Regions from separate parts of the Gordonia sp. LMA167 genome, predicted to be linked through region 1. Evidence: riboswitches for the same ligand, from Rfam matches in the RefSeq annotation. Region 1 holds a riboswitch; the other holds the start of a gene.
The links. A riboswitch is a leader RNA that binds a small molecule or an ion and turns the genes downstream of it on or off. The one in region 1 is predicted to bind cyclic di-AMP.
Positions count from the first base shown of each region.

Region 2: linked by a shared signal. The riboswitch ahead of ACVT6V_RS10325 (transglycosylase family protein) and the one ahead of ACVT6V_RS21645 (C40 family peptidase) in region 1 are both predicted to bind cyclic di-AMP.

Region 1 is NZ_CM176708.1:4,763,313-4,770,908, forward strand. Features, by position in the region: gene ACVT6V_RS21635 (hypothetical protein) at 1-747, opposite strand, end outside; gene ACVT6V_RS21640 (C40 family peptidase) at 816-1,838, opposite strand; gene ACVT6V_RS21645 (C40 family peptidase) at 2,026-2,706, opposite strand; cyclic di-AMP (ydaO/yuaA leader) riboswitch at 2,721-2,903, opposite strand; gene ACVT6V_RS21650 (DEDD exonuclease domain-containing protein) at 3,484-5,247, shown strand; gene ACVT6V_RS21655 (Lrp/AsnC family transcriptional regulator) at 5,393-5,671, shown strand; gene trpD (anthranilate phosphoribosyltransferase) at 5,714-6,790, opposite strand; gene ACVT6V_RS21665 (hypothetical protein) at 6,816-7,325, opposite strand; gene ctaE (aa3-type cytochrome oxidase subunit III) at 7,461-7,596, shown strand, end outside.
Region 2 is NZ_CM176708.1:2,289,369-2,296,964, reverse strand. Features, by position in the region: gene ACVT6V_RS10345 (hypothetical protein) at 1-2, shown strand, start outside; gene ACVT6V_RS10340 (flavin reductase family protein) at 5-547, shown strand; gene moaA (GTP 3',8-cyclase MoaA) at 544-1,632, shown strand; gene ACVT6V_RS10330 (MoaD/ThiS family protein) at 1,639-1,887, shown strand; cyclic di-AMP (ydaO/yuaA leader) riboswitch at 2,140-2,324, shown strand; gene ACVT6V_RS10325 (transglycosylase family protein) at 2,332-2,976, shown strand; gene ACVT6V_RS10320 (DUF6328 family protein) at 3,643-4,149, opposite strand; gene ACVT6V_RS10315 (molybdenum cofactor biosynthesis protein MoaE) at 4,149-4,601, opposite strand; gene ACVT6V_RS10310 (MogA/MoaB family molybdenum cofactor biosynthesis protein) at 4,601-5,098, opposite strand; gene moaC (cyclic pyranopterin monophosphate synthase MoaC) at 5,123-5,584, opposite strand; gene ACVT6V_RS10300 (hypothetical protein) at 5,751-5,987, opposite strand; gene ACVT6V_RS10295 (helicase-associated domain-containing protein) at 6,052-7,596, shown strand, end outside.

The DNA.
Region 1 (7,596 bases):
GGTGTGGACATCGGAGGCGGCGAGTCCGGGCAGATCCCACATCTGGGTGGGTGGCGCGGTACCGCCGATCGCTGTGGAATCCCCGACGACCTTCCAGTCGTCGCCATACCGCGCCATCACGAGTTGCAGATCCACCATGATGTCGGGTTCGTCAACGCCCGGCGTCGTGGCACCACCGAGCGCATAATGCAGCTCCACCGGCGCCACCCAGGAGTCCGAGCTGCCCTGTGCGTCCAATCGCCCCTGCAGAGCGGGCGGAACAAGAACCTCGGCCTCGTTGGTGGGCGCGATCTCGTAGCGAAACTCCTTGAGTCGCAGCGCCGTGCCGCGTGGCGGAACCGGCGCAGGCGATGACGGCGATGCAGGCGGCCGTGACGCAGCCGAACGTGACGCAGCCGAACGTGACGCAGCCGAACGTGACGCCGACGACTCGGCGGTCGGCGCGGCCGACCTGCTCGCCGCTGTCTCGGCGTGCACGACGCGGCCGGAGAAATCGGCTGCCGCGACCTGCAGGCGAGCGCGAAAGGCCGGTGACGCCGCCGGATCGATGAGTGGGGCCAGGCGCGCCCCGTCACCGGCAAGGATCGCGGCACTCAGGTCATCGAGAGTGCTCTGCACCCCGGCCGCGCGTTGCTCTTCGAAGACGTTGACCGCAGTCGTCGTGCTGCTCGATGGACTGACCGCGGTCTGCGCATCCGTACAGCCGGCCGTCCCCGCCGCCACGAGTACAGCGAGGCCGATCGACATCGGCGCGGTCCACATTCGGCGGGGTACGTCGGCGCCGATCACCCGTACGCGCCCATGCGAAGCGTCACTCAGTACCGGCGGGCGGTGTTGTACGGTCCGGCATCATCGATCGGGACGACCTTCACCGGCACACCGAACGTGGATGCGTGGATCACATACCCGTCGCCGACGTACATGCCGACGTGATGTGCGGTCGGGTAATAGATGATGAGGTCGCCCGGCTGCAGGTCCTTGCGGTCGACCGGTCGGCCGGCACCCATCTGGGCTTCGCTCGAACGTGGCAGGGTCTTGCCTGCCTGACGGTAGGCCCAGACCATCAGGCCCGAGCAGTCGAAGGAGTTCGGGCCCGTCGCACCCCATACGTAGGGATCACCGATGCGGGTCAGCGCCGCCTGGACGGCGACGAGTTCGGGCGAGGTGCCCTTCGGGATGAAGCGAGGGTCGAAATCGAACTTGGGTCCCCGCAGCGCGGCGAGCTGCTTGCCGGTCATCGACTCGTACACGGCTCGGATCTGGATCGCCTGCAGCTGGAGGTTGGCCTGCTTGGCCTGGAGTTCCCCACGGGTCTTCTCCGCGGCAGCCACCGCGGTTGTGGCATCGGCTGCGGTCTTGTCGGCGGCCGCCTTCGCCGCCAGCGTCGTGCGGCGCGCGTCTTTCAGACCCTGCAGATCGTGCGCCGCCTGGCGGGAGATCAGCTCGAGGCCGGACATCTGGTCGAGCAACGACTGCGGCGAGTCACTCACCAGCACCGCGTAGAGCCGGTTGACCCGCGCACCCTTGTAACTGGCGCGGACCACCGAGTCGACACGGTCCTGATAGCTCTCCAGGCGCTGCTCGGTGGACGTCAGGTTTCGATCTGCCTCAGCGGACGCCTTCTTCGCATCTGCCACGATGGCACGCTGTTTGTCGTACTCGATCTTGGCATTGTGCATCGCCTCGGCCGACTGCTCGGCGGCGTCGCTGAGTTTCTTGTACTGCGTCAGCAACTGGTCCGGTGTGCGAACCGGCGCGGCCGAGGCATCACCCGCCCCGCCCGCCGAGACCAGTTGACACAGCGACAAGATCGAGACCATCACCGCGGCCGCGAGCATCGCCGGCACGGACCGCTTGCGTGCGGGCGACCATCCGGCTACCACGCTTGTCACTTCTCCTCCACCGATAACCCCCCGGCACCAGGCCCGATGACCGTGTCGGATCATCGAGGGCCCTGGTGATCTGGTTGGGCGGACCACGCAGTTCGCGCGGTCCGCCCAACAAAGCTCACATCGTGGCCGATGCTCAGTAGCGTCGTATCCCGGTGACCGACCAGTTGCTCACCTTGTCCTTCTTCACCGGCACACCGTAGGTCGACGCGTGCACGAAGGTCCCGTTACCGACGTAGAGGCCCGCGTGCCCGCCCCCGTTGAAGATCAGCACGTCGCCGGGCTTGGCCTGCGCGATCGATGCCACCGGACGTCCGCCGCCCAGCTGTCCGTAGCTGTCGCGCGGAATGGTCTTACCGGCCTGCTTGTACGAGTAGTAGACGAGGCCCGAGCAGTCGAAAGCGTTCGGGCCGGCGGAACCGTATGAATACGGTGAGCCGATCTTGCTCTCGGCGACCCGGACGGCCTTCTGCGCCGCGGTGGGCTGGGCGCCGAGCAGGCCGCCACCACCCTTGGGCCGGAACTGCTGCGGGATCTGATCACCGTTGAGGCCGGGCACGGTGAAGGTGCCGAGATTCGGGATCTCGACGCTGGCGCCGGGCGACTTGGCCGCCGGCGTGGCCTTGGGTTGCTGGGGGACCTGCTTGGTATCGACCCCAGGAAGCTCGAAACTGCCGAGGTTCGGCATTTGCACGGGCGCTGCGAGCGCCGGGCCGGCGACAGCTGCCAGCGAGCCGACGGTGATCGACCCTGCGACGACCGCGCGCTTGGCTACCTTGCTGCCGCGGTTGGGCTGCTCCAAACGATGTTTGGCCACGAAGCGACTTCTCCTTGCTCTCCCTTCGACCGCCTACCGAGTTAGCTGTCGGGTTCGGGCCGGAAGAATGGCCCTACACGGCAGACTCGACGACGCGTGACACGTCGCCGGGCATGCGCGATTCACCCCAATTCGGATCGCTCCGAAAACTGATGGTTCCCCGGTTCGCCCAGAGGGCGATTGAGCGGTGACCTGTCCAGACCACTCCTGTTGGAGCGGGACGCTCTGAAAGGTCTCGGAAAGGTTACGAAATCGGATGCGGGTCTGTCCACCGACCCTCGGGGCCCCGAAATCCGAGTCCGACTCACCCAGCCCGCAATATCCGGAGACGACGCTCAGAAACGCCACTCTGAACTGCAGTTTTACCTTTTCTTGCAGATACTGCAGAGTCTCTGGTGACCATTGCAGCGGAGACGAAAACATCGATCGCGGCGTCGATCGCAGCGTCGGCGGAGGCCGCCGTTTCCGTGACCTTTCCTCCACCTTCACCGGTGGGGTTTTCGCAGTTGGGAGGGTCGAACAGCACCTGCATCATGCACCCGTCGCAGGCGACCGGACGGACCGGGCAGGTCTGGCAGTCTACGTACATGTGTGATCTCCATCTCATTTGAGTCGGTGGGCATGTCGACGGCCGTCAAACCGGACGATCAGCGCCATGCGTCACATGTGAAGGAGAGTAGGAACCCGCACCGACAGATCCGGCCGGGCGACACCGACAACGGGTGAAATCACACCCTCCCCGCCTGTCACATCCGAATCTGTCGTTACGTCGAACTAATGTTCGCAACCGTGGTGCACTCATCGGCCGGGACCGGCGGACAACTCACCTTCGCGGACCTCGACGACGGCGACGACTTCTCGGATCGCTCGCTGTTCGACACCACGTTGGTCGTGGTCGACCTCGAGACGACCGGTGGCAGCGCCACCGCAGACCGCATCACCGAGATCGGGGCCGTGAAGATCCGCGGCGGTGAGGTGCTCGGTGAGTTCGCCACTCTCGTCGACCCCGGCTGCCCCATCCCGCCCAAGATCGTCACCCTCACCGGCATCACCGAGGCCATGGTCAGTGACGCACCGGCGATCGGCGAGGTCCTCATGTCCTTCGTGGAGTTCGCCCGCGGTTCGATCCTCGTGGCCCACAACGCGCGGTTCGACATGGGCTTTCTGCGGCAGAACGCGGCGCGACTCGGAATCGACTGGCCCTTCGACATCAGCCTCTGCACGGTCACCATGGCCCGCCGGATCCTGAGCCGCGACGAGGCGCCCACGGTCCGGCTGTCCGCACTCGCGGACCTGTTCGACGTCACGGTCCGCCCCACGCACCGAGCCCTCGACGACGCACGGGCCACCGTCGAGGTCTTTCATCGCCTGCTCGAGCGCGTCGGCAACCAGGGCGTGTCGACCTATGGCGAGCTCACCGCGTACCTTCCGCGCCGGACGACGCGCCTGCGCGCCAAACGCGCTCTGGCGCAGGATCTTCCGTCACTCCCAGGCGTCTACATGTTCCGCGGGCCGTCCGATGAGGTGCTCTACGTGGGCACCACGGTCAACCTGCGGCGTCGGGTGATGTCGTACTTCACCGGAAACGACCCCCGCCGACGCATCGGCGAGATGGTGAACCTGGCGACGCGTGTCGACCACGTGGAGTGCGCCCACGCCCTCGAAGCCGGCGTCCGCGAACTGCGGCTTCTGGCCGCCCATGCTCCTGCCTACAACCGCCGCTCGACCCAACCGCACCGCGGCTGGTGGGTCGTGCTGACCGCCGAGCGCTTTCCGCGCCTCAAGGTCTCCCGGACACCCACCGAGGACTGCATCGGGCCGATCGGAAATCGCACATCTGCCACCACCATCGCTGAACTGATCTCCCAGGCCACGGGATTGCGCAGCTGCACAACACGATTGGGATCCGCATCACACCATTGGTGCCGTTCCGAGGCGGCCGGCGGCCCACGCATCGGTGGATGTCACGCCGCGTCCGACCGTCCACTGACACTGCCCGACTACCTGCCGCGCGTGTCCACCACACGCGATCTGCTGTCCGGCGACTCGGATGCCCCCCTCATCACACTGACCGAGCGACTCGCGCGACTGTCCGAGGCTCACATGTTCGAGAGTGCCGCGCGCCACCGGGACCGCGTGTCGGAGACGATCGACGCCCTCGCGCGGTGTCAGCGCCTCGGCGCGCTGTGTTCGATCGCCGAGCTGGTGGTGGCGCACCCCGACGATGATCGGGGATGGGAACTGGCGGTGATCCGATACGGCCGCCTGGCCAGTGCGGGTGTCGCCCGCCGGGGCATCCCGCCCATGCCCGTGGTGGACACGCTGATTTCCGCTGCCCAGACGGTCGTACCCGACGCCGGCCCGCTGCGGGGGGCGCCACCCGAGGAGGCCGGCCTTCTGTACCGCTGGGTCACCGCGCCCCGTACCCGGATCGTCACCACCACCGAACCGTTCGCGCTACCCGGCGCCTGCGCCGAGCGATGGTCGGCGTGGTCGCAGACGGCGCGTGCCGCCCGAGAGGCGCCCCGGCGCGCCGGGTGACCTCCTGCGAGAGTGATCCGACCCGGACCTCACCGAGCCCACCCTCCCGCCGACCGCACCGACCCCCGCGGCCACCGCCCGCGGTCGCACGCGCCCGGCACGCACCGCGCACAGACGTCCGGCGGCGCGCATTACTGTGTCAACCATGATCACCGCCATCGTCCTGATCCACGCCGACGTCCACCAGATCCCGGAGACCGCGCAGGCCGTGGCCGACATCCCCGGCGTCTCCGAGGTGTACTCCTGTGCCGGCGATGTGGATCTGATCGCGAAGATCAAGGTGCGCGATCATGAGCAGATCGCCGACGTGGTCACCGACAAGATCAACCGATTGCCCGGCGTGAACCGCAGCGCCACGCACATCGCATTTCGCAGCTACTCCAGTTCCGATGTCGAGGGCGGCTTCTCCATCGGCGAGCAATGATCGCGCGCCCGCCGATCGTCGGCCGGCCGAGCCGCGCGATGATCAGCGGGCCGCTGCGGACAACTCCGAACTGAGCGTCGCCCAGCGGTCGAGCACGCGTGTCGCCTCGCCGCTGTCGATCGCGGCGGCCGCGCGCTCCATCGCCGCGCCCATGGCATCGGTCAGCTCGGCTCCCGACATCGAAGCCTGCTGTTCGAACGCGACAATGGCTCCTGCGGCGTTGAGCAGGACCGCATCGCGCACCGGTCCGCGTGTGCCTGCGAAGAGGTCGCGAGCGATCGCCGCGTTCACCGTCGCGTCCCCGCCCTGGAGCGCGGCCAGCTGCACTCGACCGACGCCCAGATCTGCGGGATCGAGCGTGAGCCGGTGCACGTCGCCGTCGACCACCTGCCACACCGTCGAGGTGGTGGTCGTGGTCAGCTCGTCGAGCCCGTCATCGCCGCGGACAACCAGCACCGAACTCCCCCGCTCGGCGAACGACTGCGCCAGCACCGGTGCGAGATCCACGAATGCGCATCCGATGAGACCCGCACGGGGTCGTGCCGGATTGGTCAGCGGACCCAGCACATTGAAGACGGTGGGGATGCCGATCTGACTGCGGGGCGGACCGGTGAACCGGAAGGCCGGATGGAACACCGGCGCGAAACAGAAGCCGATCCCGACCTCGTCGACACACCGCGCCACATCCGCGGCGCCCAGGCCGATCGACACCCCGAGCGCCTCGAGCACGTCGGCACCGCCGCTCTTCGACGACGCCGCACGATTGCCGTGCTTGACCACCGGGATCCCGGCGGCGGCGATGACCACGGAGGTCATCGTGGAGATGTTCACGGTGTGCGAACGATCGCCGCCCGTACCCACGACGTCCACCGCCGGCCGGGAGATCTCGACGAGCGTGGCGTGCTCGAGCATCGCCGACGCCAGCCCGCGCAACTCCGCCGACGCCGCCCCCTTCATCTTCACGCCGACGCCGAACGCGGCGATCTGCGCACCGGTCGCGGCGTCGCTCATGATCTCGTTCATCGCCCAGGAGGCCTCCTCGACGGTCAGGTCGATCCCGTCGGTGACGCGCCCGAGAATCTGCGGCCAGGTGTACGCGGAAGGGTCCGTGCTGCTCACAGTGCAAACAGTAGTGGGGACGGCGTCAGCCGCGCGCCACCGGTCGTTGCAGGACCTGCCATCTGGTCACGGTGCCACCGTGGCGCGCACCGAGGCCGGCCATCCGGGACCGTTCCTGCGACAGGTGCAGCGCGTCGAGAAGTTGTCGTCGGGCCAGCACGAGCACAACCGTGTCCGGGTCGTCCGAAACGTCGCCGGCGTCGGCGGCGTCGAGCCTCTCGTACCCGTCGAGTCCGGCGATCCGCGCGGCCTCGTCCACACGATCCGCGGCGAGCCGCAGCACATGACGGAGCACCACTTCGTCGTCGGGCCGCCAGGTGGCCGCGTCGAGCACCGCCGAGGACGCCACCGCGTCGTCATCTGACTCCGCGACGACGACGAGATCTGCGGCGTCGACACCCGCCAGACCGGCGTCTGCTCGGCCGGTCCTCAGTTTCGCGCGCAATCGTTCCCACCGGCCCGGGATCACCGGGCGCCCGTTCAGATCACGCCGGGGCGAGGCGACCCTCGGCGGCGCATCTCGATCGCCGTCCACAGACCCAGCAAACCATGCCGTGGGACACGCCGACGACCGCATTCACGAGGCCACTACCTGGGCCGGGAGAAAACCTTCGAGCAATTTGGAGACCCAAGTGGTCAGGGCTTACTACGAACCGTCATACTTCATTTTGTGACTAGCGCTGTAGGTACCTCAGGAACAGCCATCACCGCGCGCGTGCACTCGCTGAACCGGCCCAACATGGTCAGCGTCGGCACCATTGTGTGGCTGTCCAGTGAGCTCATGTTTTTCGCTGGACTTTTCGCGA
Region 2 (7,596 bases), 2.5 Mb from region 1:
GAGCATCGACGCTGCGCTCCCACTCGCCGGCGATCTCACGTCGGCGGAGGATTCCGCCACTCTCAAACGCGCGTACAGCTGCTTTCCGTCCGGCGTCGTCGCGGTCGCCTGCCATCTCGCCGGCCACAACGGGACCGCCGAACTGGCCGGGATGGCCGCGAGCGCCTTCACCACGGTCTCGCTCGATCCGCCGCTGGTGTCACTATGCGTGCAGAACAGCTCCACCACGTGGCCGCGGCTTCGGGAAGCCCCCGCAATCGGTGTCAGCGTGTTCGCCCGCGACCAATCCGCCCTCTGCCGTCAGCTCGCCGGTCCGAGCGAGACACGATTCGACGGCATCACGCCGTCGCGCACCGACGACGGAGCCGTGTTCATCCCGGACGCCGCCGCCGGCCTCTCCTGCTCGCTGTACAACGAGATCCCGGCGGGCGACCACACCCTGGTCCTGCTGCGCATCGAGGCCCTGCGTTGCGATCCCGACGTGGAGCCGCTCGTCTTCCATGCCAGTACGTTCCGATCGCTCGAAGCACTCAGGAACGGCTCATGACCATCGTCGCCCTCGGCCTGCCGACCACCCCGTCACCCGACCCGGGTGCGGTCGCCGACGCACCGACCAGCGGCCCGCTGCGGGACCGCTTCGGACGCATCGTGACCGACCTGCGGGTGTCGGTGACGGATCGATGCAATCTGCGGTGCACCTACTGCATGCCGGCCGAAGGGCTGCAGTGGTTGCCCACCGACGAAGTGCTCACGACCGCGGAACTGGAACGGGTGATCACCGTTGCGGTCCGCGACCTCGGTATCCGATCGATTCGCTTCACCGGTGGGGAACCGCTACTCCGACGCGATCTCGAGCAGCTGATCAGCACTGTCTCGGCGTTGCCCGCCCGGCCCGAGATCGCGATGACGACCAACGGACTCGGACTCGCCCGACGCATCGACGGTCTGGTGGCCGCCGGTCTGAACCGGGTGAATGTGTCGCTCGACACCGTGGACCGGGATCGGTTCGCCGAGATCACCCGCCGCGACCGCCTCGACGATGTCGTGATGGGAATGGCCGCGGCGCACCGCGCCGGCCTGCCCGTCAAGGTCAATGCGGTCCTCGCGGGCCACGAAGATCTCCCGCGGCTGCCCGATCTGCTGCTCTTCTGCCTCGAACACGGATATCAGCTGCGCATCATCGAGCAGATGCCCCTCGACGCCGACCATCAGTGGGACCGGTCGTCGATGGTGACCGCCGACGAGATCCTCGCGGCGCTGGCATCGCGCTTCACCCTGCTCCCCGATCCTCGCCCCCGGGGCAGCGCCCCCGCCGCGACATGGCTGGTGGAGGGGTACGACGTCGACGGCGAGCCGGCACGGGTCGGCGTCATCGCTTCGGTCACGCGCCCCTTCTGCGGCGACTGCGATCGCACCCGGCTGACCGCCGACGGCGAGTTGCGGAACTGCCTGTTCGCCGAATCGGAGACGGACCTGCGCTCGCTTCTGCGCAGCGGACTTCCCGACGATGAGCTCGACGTCGCGATCGCCCAGCGATGGCGCGGCAACACGTGGGTCAAGAAGGCCGGCCACGGCGTCAACGATCCCGGATTCCACCAACCGACCCGGCCGATGTCGGCCATCGGGGGCTGACGACCCGTGCAACTCACCGTCCGATTCTTCGCTGCCGCGCGCGCGGCCGCCGGGACCGAATCCACGGTCGTCGAGCTCGAGGCCGACGTCACTCTCGGCGAACTCGAGACTCTCCTGGCGTCCGGCGACGCCAACCTCGCGCGGGTCCTCGCCCGCTGCTCGTATCTGCGCGATTCGGTCGCACTCTGCGACCGCACCGCCCGACTGGGTCGCTGCGAAACCCTCGACGTGTTGCCGCCGTTTGCGGGTGGCTGAGACCACAATCCTGTTGTGACCTTCCTCACATAACGGATCGGTCACGAGAAGGACACAAGTCGACTATCGACCCGTGATCAGGCACGACGCCAAAACTGGGTCGAAAGCCCAACTCGGGCGCGGAAAATGGGCTTGCCAACAACGTGATTCGTGGTGCCAGACGTCGTAGTGTGACTGAACGACGCCCATGGGGGGTCACAAGCAAGTAACCAAATGCATACCGTCCCGGCGACCGCGCCGAACCTCGCTCCGCCGCCAGGGACGCCAGTACGACATCTAGGAGCGAGGACGGGGGACCCACCTCCCGAACAGAGATCCGGGCGTCAGACCGACGCCCTTGGGGTTAAGTCCCGGCGTGACGTTCACGTCGCGCCGAGACCGGGCACCTCTCGCCCGAACCCGACAGCTGACTTCGTAGGCGCGTGGAGAGAGGAAATACCAGCTATGTCCGGACGTCACCGCAAACCGTCGACCACCACGACCACCAAGACCTTCGCAAAGGTCGCCCTCACCGGCGCCGTCCTGGGCGGCGGTGCGGCACTACTGGGCACCGGCTCGGCGAACGCAGCCACCGACGCCGAGTGGAACCAGGTCGCCCAGTGTGAGTCGGGCGGCAACTGGGCCATCAACACCGGCAACGGCTACCAGGGCGGCCTGCAGTTCAGCCCGAGCACCTGGGCCGGACACGGCGGCACCCAGTTCGCGCCGAGCGCCGACCAGGCCACCCGCGAACAGCAGATCGTCGTCGCCGAGCGCGTTCTCGCCTCGCAGGGCAAGGGAGCATGGCCGGTCTGTGGCACGGGCCTGTCCGGCGCCACCCAGCGCACCGCTCCGGCCGTCCAGACGCCGGCTCTGCCGCAGCTGCCCACCCTGCCTGCGCCGTTCAATTGGTCGACCACTCCTGAGGCCAAGACCACCAACGACGTGAAGACGCAGATCGACAAGGCGCTCGGCCAGGCCGTCGAGAACAACAAGATCAACCCCGAGGTCGAGAACCTGTGGAAGGCCGCCAAGCAGAGCGGCTACGAGCTCACCCCGGATCAGATCAAGCTGTTCAACCAGCACAAGGATCAGCTGCCCACTCCCTGAGCGCAGTAGTTGACACCAGCCCATACGGGCCCACAGTCGAAGGGCCCCGCACGATGGCCATGAGCCCGTGCGGGGCCCTTGTCCATTTCCGGGGTAGGCCGGAGATCCAGCGGAGGGGTGTTTCCCCGATCCCTGAGGAACCCCGGAGCGCCAGCGGACGGGTGTTCCCCCGATCCCTGAGGAACCCCGGAGCGCCAGCGGAGGGGTGTTTCCCCGATCCCTGAGGAACCCCGGAGCGCCAGCGGAGGGGTGTTTCCCCGATCCCTGAGGAACCCCGGAGCGCCAGCGGAGGGGTGTTTCCCCGATCCCTGAGGAACCCCGGAGCGCCAGCGGAGGGGTGTTTCCCCGATCCCTGAGGAACCCCGGAGCGCCAGCGGAGGGGTGTCACGAAGGGGCCCTTCGTGACGCATCCTCGCAAGCTCGGAGGCTCCTCAGGGACCGGGGTGGTAACGCAGGCTCGGAGGCTCCTCAGGGACCGGGGTGGTAACGCCGGCTCGGAGGCTCCTCAGGGACCGGGGTGGTAACGCCGGCTCGGCGGCTCCTCAGGGACCGGGGTGGTAACGCCGGCCAGGAGCTTCCTCAGGGACCGGGTGGTAGCGCTCGGATGTTCTCAGGGACCGGGGTGGTGACGGCTCAAGACCGGGTGGTGAGGTCGGTCCCCGTGGGTCAGTTGACGTCGCCGGAGCGACGTCGCTCGCGCATCGGCAGGATCACCCAGATCACCACGAACACCAGCAGTGTGGTCGTGCCCGCGACCACCGCGGCCGCCGTGCCGAGCACGACGCTGAAGATCAGCGAGAGCACCCCTGTCATCGCCAGGCCGAGAAAGCCCAGCCCGATTAGCGCGAACACATGGGATCTGGCCACCAGATCGGCGACCGCGTGCTGGCGGAACAGCAATCGATGCAGCGCCACCGGCGCGATCAGCATCACTGCTGACAGCACCGAGAAGACCAGGCTGACAAGATAGACCAGCTGCTGTAAGTCGCTCAGTTCGGTGAACCGCTGCTGGAACGGGATCGTCAGCATGAGCCCGGTCAGGATCTGTACTCCGGTCTGCGCGACCCGCAGCTCCTGCAGCAGGCTCGCCCAGTTCCGATCGAGCCGTTGGGTCCGCGTCTCGTTGCGCTCCGGGTCACGGTCCGGTGTGGCACCGCCGTCGCCGGCGGTCATCAGGCAGACCCGACCCACTCATCGGTGCCGTCGGAGAAGAACTGGTGCTTCCACACCGGCAACCGCGCCTTCACCTCGTCGACCATGCGCGAGCAGGTCTCGAAGGCCGCCCGACGATGGTCGGCGGCAACGGCCACCACGAACGCCACGTCACCGATCGCGAGATCACCCACGCGGTGCGACACGGCTACGGCCCGCACTCCCTGCGCGGCGTCGATCACCTCCGCGACGACCTCCTCGAGCACCTGCTGAGCGGTCGGGTGCGCACTGTAGGACAGTCGGGTCACCGTGCGTCCGTCGTCGTGGTCGCGCACCGCCCCGGTGAACCCGACGATCGCGCCGGCCGCGCCATCGGCGGCCTCGGCGACCAGCGATTCGTGTTCGGCGACCCCGATCACGGTGTCGGAGAGGTGCGCTCGCGCGATAAGCGCACCAGAATTCGGACGGACCATCAATGATCACCTCCACGAATCTGATCCAACGCGTGAATCAGCACGCTGTCGAGCACGGACAAACCGTCACGTACCCCACCGACCGACCCCGGCAGGTTGACCACCAGCGTCGTGCCCGCCACTCCGGCCACACCGCGGGACAGCACCGCGGTCGGCACCTGCGGGAGTCCGGCCGACCGCACTGCGTCGGCGAGTCCCGGAATCTCGAAGTCGACCAGAGCCCGGGTTTCCTCGGGCGTCCGGTCGGTCGGCGTCAGTCCCGTTCCACCGGTGGTGATCACCACGTCGACCCCGGCGTATACCCCGGCGCGGATCGCGTCACCCACAGGTTTGCCGTCGGAGACGACGATGTGCTCCTCGACGACGAAACTTCGCGCCGTGAGCCACTCACTGATGACGGGGCCCGAGCGATCGGGGTACTCACCGCGGCTCGCCCGGGTCGACGCAACGACGATCCGCGCCACCCGAGACCCGGCGTTCGCCGACTCGTCACTCACGGCGCCACTCACTCACGATGCCACTCACTCACGGTGCCACGGCCCTGATTTGCCGCCGGTCTTCTCCAGCAGTCGGATGTTGTTCATCGATGCCCGGCGATCGACGGCCTTGACCATGTCGTGCAGGGTCAGCCCGGTCACCGCGACAGCGGTGAGCGCCTCCATCTCGACCCCCGTCTGACCACTGGTGCCGACCGTCGCGGTGACATCGATGTGGTCATCGCCGATCGCGAAATCGACCTCCACCGACGACAACGCCAGCTGATGACACAACGGGATGAGTTCATCGGTGCGCTTGGCAGCCATGATCCCGGCGATTCTGGCGGTGGCCAGGACATCACCTTTGGGGAGTTTGCGATCGCTGAGCAACGAGATCACCTCGGCGGTGGTCGAGAACGTGCCACCGGCCACCGCACGCCGCACGGTCGCAGCTTTGCCACCGACATCCACCATGCGCGCGGCGCCGGCCGAGTCGATATGACTCAGGCCGGTCTGATCCGGCCCGCTGGAACTCGGCCCGCTCGCTGCGCTCCCGGCGCCGCTGGAACTCGGCCCGCTCGCTGCGCTCCCGGCGCCGCTGGAACTCGGCCCGCTCGCTGCGCTCCCGGCGCCGGTCGGACCCGAATGCTGCTCCTGCTCGGACACCCGCAGGTCAGCGGTTGATGACCGTCTTCGGCTGGACGTAGGGCAGCTCGTCGAGCGGCAGCGGGAACTCGACGTCCCCGAACGGCGACAGCGCGCCGGAGAGTCCGGCGGCGAACTCGGAGACCGCGTGAGCAGCGTCGCCGCCGTCCCCGTCCTTCGGCCAGCCGTTGTCGACATACTTCTTCTTCTCAGCCACGCGCTCATTGTGCCATGTGGCGTTCTCAGCCGTCCCGCCGAAGGCCATCGCCGGCGTGTGCTCCGAGCCTGCGCCGACGTACGACGATCGCCCGCTCAGTAGAATCGGCCGAATGAGTGCGGATGACCAGGATTTACGCCTGGCCGATGATCTGACGCTGCGCGATGACGACGCGCTCGTCGAGTTGCTCACCGCACGCCCCGATCTCGCCTCCCCGCCGCCCGCCGGCTCCGGGGTGCTGGCGTCGCGAGCGCTGTCGGCGGCCTCCTCGGCCTTGGCCGGCGAGAACCTGGACCTGCTCGCGGTGGCCGTCCTCGAGCAGGCCATCAGATCGAGCACCGAGGGCTCGGGCCGCATCCCCGCGCCGACCAGCGTCGACGCCATCGTCGCGAAACTCTCCGGCCGGGCGGAGCGTGCCGACATCATCGACCGGCTTCGGTTGCTGCGCAGCCGTGCGCTGCTCTGGGGACCCGATGACACGCTGTGGTCGGGAGCGCATGCGCCCGCGGCCCTGCCCTGGCGTGCCCACCACCTCACCGGTCCACTCGCTGACAAGACCCCCGACGACCTGCGCGCGATGATCGACGGCCTCGACGAACGCCAGCGGGGTCTGCTCGAGACCCTGTCCCGTGGACCCGCGTTGGGCCGCAGCCGCGATGCCGCGCCCAATGCGGATCCCGAGCAGCCGGTCCCTCGGCTGATCGCCGCGGGGTTGCTCGCACGCATCGACGATCAGACCGTCGAGTTGCCACCGATGGTGGGCCAGATCCTGCGCGGCGAGCCCCCGTTGCGCACCGACGATCTACGCTCGCCGGCGCTGCACGAGGCGAAGGCGAAGGCACGCTTCTCCCGCGGCGCGCTCGAGGGCGCCGCCGGTGGCGAGGCACTCGAGCTGATCCGGCACACCACCACGCTGATCGGTGCGCTCGGGGCGACTCCCGCTGCCGTGCTGCGCAGCGGCGCGCTCGGCGTCCGCGAGCTACGCCGCCTGGCGAAAGTGACCGGGCTCGAGCAACAGCGCGTCTCCTTCATCGCCGAACTGCTCGCCTACCTGCGACTCATCGACGCCGGATTCCCGGACCCGCCGCCGCCGTCGGACACCGGCGAGCAGGCCTTCGCCCCCACCCCTGCGGCCGACAGCTGGATACACCAGCCACCGGAGCGCCAGTGGTGGGTGCTGCTCGGCGCCTGGCTGGAGATGCCGCGGCGGGCCTGGCAGGTGGGCGAACCCGACCGCGACGGCAACGCTCTGCCCGCACTGTCCGGAGACCTGCACGACGCGTACGCGCCAGTGCAACGTCGCGCCATCCTGGAGACCCTGTCCGAGGCGTCGCGTTCCGCCCCGGTGGACACGGACGCGCTCGTCGCCGCGCTGCACTGGCACCACCCTCGGCAGATCCGCCGCTTCTCGCGGCGCATTGTCGACGAAACATTAAGGGAAGCACGGGAACTCGGCGTCGTAGCGCATTCGTCGATCACCGCCGTCGGACGCGCCGCGATCGATGACAGCGTCGGGGACGAGGCAGAGGCGGCGATCCTCGCCGCGATGCGCACGGCGCTGCCCGAACCGGTGGACCACTTTCTCACGCAGGCCGATCTGACATTGACGGTTCCCGGGCCGATGACCCCGGAACTGGCCGAACAGGTTGACCTGGTC